3 regions of the Paenarthrobacter sp. NPDC089675 genome follow, and region 2 is predicted to be linked to each of the others. Evidence: riboswitches for the same ligand, from Rfam matches in the RefSeq annotation. Region 2 holds a riboswitch; each other region holds the start of a gene.
The links. A riboswitch is a leader RNA that binds a small molecule or an ion and turns the genes downstream of it on or off. The one in region 2 is predicted to bind cyclic di-AMP.

Region 1 (2,254 bases), on a different contig from region 2:
ACTTCAGCCGGGCGGCAGTGGCTACCAAGGCCGACCCGGACGGCAAGCTCAAGCAGCTCTTGAGCGCACAGTCGGTGGGAAGCATTACTGCCAGCTCCTCCAAGGGCACCCTGGGCAGCCCCCTCGACACACTGACCACGGCTTCTCCCTTCGGTTACCGCGTCAGCCCCTTGACCGGCGGCACCGGAGACTTCCACCGCGGCCAGGACTTCGTGGCGCAGTGTGGAACCGCAGTCCACGCAGCGGCAGCAGGCAAGGTCACCTTTGCAGGCTGGCACGAATACGGCGGCGGCAACCGGGTGGTAGTGGACCACGGCAACGGCCTGGAGACCACGTACAACCACCTGTCGTCCTTCAACGTCAAGGTCGGCCAGACCGTCAACCGCGGCGACGTCGTGGCCTTGAGCGGCACTACAGGCGCCTCGACCGGCTGCCACCTCCACTTTGAAGTCCAGGTCAACGGCGAAGTCGTTGATCCCATGGGTTGGCTCTAGGCCAGCTGATGGTTGTCTCTCGCATTCGTGACACGCCCCGTGATCTGAATGTGACATTCGCGTTCAACTGTTGTACCGTCTAAAGCGCATCGGCTTTTTAGGGGGCCGATGCACTTGAGTGGATTGCCTAGCTCTGCCACCACTCAGGGTCCGTTCGCATAAATCGTCTGGCAGGGGCGGGGGAACCACTTTTGGTCTTCGAAAGAAGGCCTTGGGGTTAAGTCACAAAGCTTCTTCGAAGCCGTGGCCGGATGACTCCCATCCGAATCCGACAGCTCACCTCGCAGGCATTGGGAGAGGCTACCTACGTGTCATCACGCACTACCCCTGCGCGCCACCGCGCCGAGACGGTTAACCCGTTGAACACCCTTTCGAAGGCTGTTTCGAACAACGCCGGAACCGTTGGCCGCCAGGCCGCAGTCCTGGCCGCAGCATCCGGCCTCGTCCTGACGGTGGGCCTTCCCTCCCAGGCAGCCGATACCGACGTTTCCAAGGCAGAGTCCAGCACCCAGCAGCTGGTCACCACCGCCGTCGTCACCGCAGAGCCCACCGCCACCGTCTCCTTCGAGAGCCCGGTAGTCGTCACCAAGGAAGCCCCCAAGGTCCAGCGCGCTTCCCAGGCCACGCAGCGTTCCCAGGCCGCCGGAGACCAGGCCAACGGCGCCGTCACTGCCCAGTCCTCCGACGCAAAGGCTTCAGCAACCAGCGCAGCCGCCTCGGGGCTCGCAGCGATCGCCTACACCGGCATCGGCCACCCCTACGTTTGGGGCGGCACTACCCCCAACGGCTGGGACTGCTCCGGCTTCACCCAGTGGGTCTACGCCCAGGCCGGCATTAGCATCCCCCGCGTCAACGCATGGACCGCAATGAAGCCCACCAGCAACCCCCAGCCCGGGGACCTGGTCATGCAGAACGGCGGCGCGCACGTCGGCATCTACGTCGGCAACGGCATGATGATCAGCGCGCTGAACCCCAGCCAGGGCACGCTCCTGCACTCGGTTGCCTCCACGGGCACCTCCTCCTTCTTCACTCTGCAGTAGAAAACACCATTCGGGTTAGCCGGCATGCCCCCCAAGTGCCGGCTCTCCCATGACCCGTGTGCTGTCCCAGCCGCGCACGGAAACGGAAAGAGATTAACCATGACCAGTGCAAACAAGGTTGCACGGCACCGAGCTGAGGCCCCCAAGACCAGCTCACTCGCCGTCATCGCGAAGGCTGTCAGCGACAACGCCGGTGGCGTTGGCCGCCAGGCAGCCGTTATTGCTGCTGCTTCGGGCTTGGTCCTGACCAGCGGTGTGGCCGCAAACGCTGCCGACGCCAACGTCCAGCATGATTCCACCGCCACGTCGTCGATCGATGTCCAAGCTGTTGCGCAGTCGAGCATCGCCGCTGATTCCACGGTGGCCATCTCCTACGAGCGTCCCGTTGTCTCGACGGTGGAGGCTCCCGCTCCGGTTGTGGAGCAGGCTCCGGCCAAGGCGGAGGCAAAGACTGCTTCGACCTCCGGTAATGCCACGCTTGCCGTGAACTCCTCCACTCCGGCCGCCAAAGCCCCCGCTGCTTCCAGCGGCCTGGGCGCTGCAATTGCTGCCGCCGCCTACGCCCAGCTCGGCGTGACGCAGGACTGCACCATGCTGGTGACCAACTCGCTGGCCGCCGTGGGAATCCACTTCCACGATTGGCCTGCAGGTTACCTCTCCCTCGGCCGCGTGGTCAGCGCAGCGGAGGCACAGCCAGGCGACCTCGCCTACTACGCCAAC
Region 2 (2,254 bases):
ACGCCAAGCCCGGTGGCAACCGCGAACGGATGCTTGGCCCAGGCACCCATGAGGATCGTCAGGATGCCGGCCACAAAAGCGGTGGTGGCGGCCACGGCGGTAAAGCCGAGTGACGCTCCGCTGGAGTCGGCGCCGGAGAGGATGAGGGGGTTCAGGACCACGATGTAGCTCATGGCAAAGAAGGTCGCGAATCCGCCGCGGATTTCCCGCGAATAGGTGGATCCGCGTTCGGAAATCTTGAAATAGCGGTCGATGGCAGAACCTTGTTTAAGCATGAAGGTCTCCGGAGATTGGGTGAGTGTGCTCTCAAATCCTATGCCCGGGATGTGGGGCGGCCGGACGATTCGCCTAGTCTGTAAGGAAGCCAACATTAGGAGAAACCGCCCCATGCGTACCGTCCGCCCGCTTCTGGCCGCCGTCGTAGCTGCTCTCGCTTTTGCTTCGGCTGTGCTGTTCGGCGCGGCCCCGGCGTCGGCGCACGACGTCGCTGAGTCCACGACGCCGGCGAACGGCGCCACGGTGGCGGTAGTTCCGGTGTCAGTGTCCATCACCTTCAACAACCGCCCCCTGGCCATTGGGTCCGGTGTGACGGTCACGGCCGGCGGCGAGAACTGGGCGGATGGCGCCGTCGAGATCATCGACAACCAGGCCGTGCAGAAACTGCGTTCGGGTGCGCCCGCAGGTGAGTACACGGTGACCTGGCGCGTGGTCAGCTCCGATTCGCACCCCATCGAGGGAACCTTCAAGTTCAAGGCCGCGGCCGGAAGCACGACGTCGGCTAGCGGCTCCGCGGGCTCGTCACCTTCAACTTCCGGATCGGCAGTCACGGTTCCGACGGCGGGAACAGCCGCTCCCGGAACTGCGACGGGAGAGTCGGCTCCGGCGGCGTCGCAGCCGTTCCCTTGGAGCATCGTCGGCCTGGCCGTGGTGGCTGTGGGCCTCGTTGTTTTCCTTGCCGTTACCGCGCGTAGGAAGCTGGCCGCCTCGAACGACGCCGAGGACGAAAGTTCCGCGGAATAACGCGATTTTCTACATACCTGCGAAAATCTCGAAACGGTTACCGCGACACGCTCACCAGGGCCTTCCCGTTACTTAAATGTGACTTTGCCGTGATCATCCGTTACGGTAGTACCTGTGCCCGATCCACACTTAGGGCACTTCCGGCCTGATTGCCTAGCTCTGCCGCAGTCCGGAATCCGTTCGCAGACAAACCTACGGCAGAGACGGGGAACCCAATTTAGGCCGCCGCTGAGCGTGCCTTGGGGTGAAGTCACGAAGCTTCCGCAGTTACAGCGGGAGATAGTGACCGGGTGACTCCCATCCGAATCCGACAGCTAACCTCGCAGGCATCGGGAGAGGCTTTTTCATGTCTTCACGCATTCTTCGCGGCCGTCGTAAGGCGGACAGCACGCGTCCCAATCCGTTCATCTCAATCTCCAAGGCAGTTGCCAGCAACGCTTCCGGTGCAGGCCGTCAGGCCGCGGTCATCGCAGCTGCTTCCGGCCTCGTGCTGACCGGCTCCATCGCAGCCCACGCAGCCGAGACTCCGGCCCAGGCACCTGTCCAGCGCGACTCCAGCCCGGCCACCGTTGCCGAGACCGCCGGCGAGGCCCCCAACAAGGTCGTCACCGCAGCTTCCACGGCTACCGTGAACTTCGAGCGCCCGGCCGTATCCTCAGTAGCTGCTCCGGTCATCGAGAAGCCAGCTCCTGTTGCTCCGGCTCCTGTTGCCAAGAAGGCTGCAACCACCGTTGCCGCCGCCCCGGCCAAGGCTGCAGCTGTTGCTGCTGCTCCCGCCGCCGCGGCCCCTGCCGCAGCCGCTCCGGCCGGCAGCATCAACGCGGCCATGGTTGCCTCGGCATACGCCCAGATCGGCATCATGCAGGACTGCACCGCCATGGTGGAGCGGGCCCTCGGCTCCGCAGGCATCCCCGTGGGTGACCTGGCTCCGATGCAGTTCCTGAACTACGGCAAGGTAGTCAGCGACCCCCAGCCGGGCGACATGATCGTCCAGTCGGGCCACGTTGCCATCTACATCGGCAACGGCCAGGCCATCAGCGGTGGCATCAACGGCAACCAGACCGGGATCCACCCGATCAGCTGGCTGACCGCAACCGGCCCCATCACGTACGTACGTGCGGGCGCCTAAGCTTCACCGCATCGCATAAACCAAAGGCCGGCACCCGGAGAAATCCTTCTCCAGGTGCCGGCCTTTGGCTTTGCCTAAAGCTTGGCTTTGTTGTTTCTAGGCGAT
Region 3 (2,254 bases), on a different contig from region 2:
GGGCAGCGTTGGTTACGCCCTCAACCAGATGCTCAACAACGTCGCCAGGGCCCTCGAAGCACGGCAGGAAAGCGAAACCAAAGTCCGGCAGTTCGTCGCAGACGCGTCGCATGAGCTGCGGACGCCGCTCACGGCCATCCGCGGGTACACCGAAATGCTGCGCATGACGGAGAACTTCACCGAGGACGGCCGGAAGTCGCTGGCACGTGTCCAGAGCCAGTCCGAACGCATGACCACCCTGGTGGAAGATTTGCTGCTCCTTGCCAGGCTGGACGAGGGCCAACCACTGAAGCTCACGGACGTCGACCTCACCCAGTTGGTCATCGAGACTGTTAGTGACGAGAAAGTCATGGCGCCGGACCACATTTGGCAACTCCGCCTGCCGGACCAACCAATCACAGTGCGCGGGGACGCGACACAACTCCATCAGGTCCTGGCGAATTTGTTGTCCAACGCCCGGAAGCACACAGATCCCGGAACCACCGTGGTAACCGGGGTCATGATCTCCGCGGATGGCAGCGCAGTGGTCACCGTAACCGATAACGGACCCGGAATCCCTGCGGACTTCCAGGGGCGGATATTCTCCCGTTTCGCCCGGGCTGATTCGGCCCGGTCCGGCTCTGAAGGTACCTCCGGCCTGGGACTTTCCATCGTGGAGTCGATCGTGGGAGCTCACGGCGGAAGTGTCGAAGTAACCTCCAAACCCGGTCGCACAGAGTTTGCCCTGAGGCTCCCGTGCGTAACGGTCGAACACGCATAACGGAACGGGCAAGGCGACGCACCGCCGTCGTGATCTCTGTTACCCAAATGTGACTTAAGCGGAAACCTCCTGTAGCGTCGAAAGGGTGGGTCGCCCCAAGAGACCCACACCCGGGATGCGCCGAGCTCTGCCACTTCCCGGAGTTCCGTTCTCATCGAGGCAGAGACGGGGGACCCAGAGTCTCCGGGCCAGGCATTGCGCCGGCCCTTGGGGTGAAGCCGCAGCTACGCGCGCGGCCGGATGACCTCATCCGAACCCGACAGCTAACTCCGCAGGCGCTGAGAGGTAATCACACATGTCTGAATTCAAGGATCAGGCGCGCCCTTCCGCGCGCCATCGCGACGAAAACACCGCCCCGCTGACCAAGTCGCAGACCGTTCTGAAGAACGCTGCCCGTCAGGGCAAGGCCGGCCACCGCATGTCGGTAGTAGCCGGCGTTGTTGCCGCCGCACTCGGTGTTGCATCGCTGGGGCAGGCTGCAAACGCAGCCTTCAACCTTCCGGAACTGAGCCAGGCCGCCCAGACCCAGTCGGCAGCACAGATCGACCCGCAGGCCCGCGAGAACGCGGCCGCCGAAGCCGCCGCCCAGGCTGACGCCGCCAAGCAAGCCGCAGCAGAAAAGGCAGCTGCCGCCCAGAAGGCCGCCGCAGATAAAGCGGCCGCAGACAAGGCTGCAGCGGACAAAGCCGCCGCGGACCAGGCCGCCGCCGCGCAGGCTGCTGCCGAAAAGGCCGCCGCTGATGCCGCTGCCAAGGCCGCCGCGGACAAGGCAGCCGCAGACAAGGCAGCAGCTGACGCCGCAGCCGCCGCTGCGCCGAAGGCCGTTGACGATCCCGCCGCCGCCAAGGCGTACGCTGCCAGCATCCTGTCCAGCTACGGTTGGGGCCCGGGCGAAATGACCGCCCTGAACACGCTGTGGGAGAAGGAATCGGGCTGGCGCACCACTGCCACCAACGCTTCCAGCGGTGCGTACGGTATTGTCCAGTCGCTTCCGGCCGGCAAGATGGCTTCGGCGGGCGCTGACTGGCAGACCAACTACCAGACCCAGATCAAGTGGGGCCTGAACTACATCAAGGAACGCTACGGTTCCCCGTCGGCTGCCTTGGCCTTCCACCTGGCCAACAACTGGTACTAAGCCGAGAGCTTTCCCGAAAAGCCGCTCCCGTTCCGGGGGCGGCTTTTCGCGTCCCGCCGGACGGAGAAACTTACACAGTCCCGTCACAGCTTCCGCCTAAAGCCCTCACAATCGGCAGCCTCAATGTAAATGCATGACGCTCATAGATCCCGCCACCAGTGCGCTGCCGAACCCCGCCCATTCGGGGACCTTCGCCGCTCCTGCCTTGCCCCACCGGCAGCCGCGGCGCTCTCCCGTGGACACGCGGACCTCGGTCCCTGTCCTGGACGTGACCATCCCCGTCCACAACGAGGAAACGGACCTTGAGGAGTGCTTGCGCCGGCTGCACGGGCACCTCGCAGACACCTTCCCGCATACGT

Region 1: it holds a riboswitch for cyclic di-AMP, as region 2 does, so the genes downstream of both, ACIPY2_RS08030 (C40 family peptidase) here and ACIPY2_RS20100 (NlpC/P60 family protein) in region 2, are expected to answer to the same signal.
Region 3: it holds a riboswitch for cyclic di-AMP, as region 2 does, so the genes downstream of both, ACIPY2_RS11435 (hypothetical protein) here and ACIPY2_RS20100 (NlpC/P60 family protein) in region 2, are expected to answer to the same signal.

Annotation. Positions count from the first base shown of each region.
Region 1 covers NZ_JBIVHM010000003.1:83,963-86,216, forward strand. Annotated here, with positions in the region: gene ACIPY2_RS08025 (M23 family metallopeptidase) at 1-494, shown strand, start outside; cyclic di-AMP (ydaO/yuaA leader) riboswitch at 619-798, shown strand; gene ACIPY2_RS08030 (C40 family peptidase) at 803-1,534, shown strand; gene ACIPY2_RS08035 (NlpC/P60 family protein) at 1,634-2,254, shown strand, end outside.
Region 2 covers NZ_JBIVHM010000013.1:11,001-13,254, forward strand. Annotated here, with positions in the region: gene ACIPY2_RS20090 (NCS2 family permease) at 1-275, opposite strand, end outside; gene ACIPY2_RS20095 (copper resistance protein CopC) at 388-1,020, shown strand; cyclic di-AMP (ydaO/yuaA leader) riboswitch at 1,171-1,363, shown strand; gene ACIPY2_RS20100 (NlpC/P60 family protein) at 1,367-2,149, shown strand; gene ACIPY2_RS20105 (FAD-dependent monooxygenase) at 2,246-2,254, opposite strand, start outside.
Region 3 covers NZ_JBIVHM010000004.1:296,264-298,517, reverse strand. Annotated here, with positions in the region: gene ACIPY2_RS11440 (ATP-binding protein) at 1-760, shown strand, start outside; cyclic di-AMP (ydaO/yuaA leader) riboswitch at 869-1,052, shown strand; gene ACIPY2_RS11435 (hypothetical protein) at 1,056-1,895, shown strand; gene ACIPY2_RS11430 (glycosyltransferase) at 2,029-2,254, shown strand, end outside.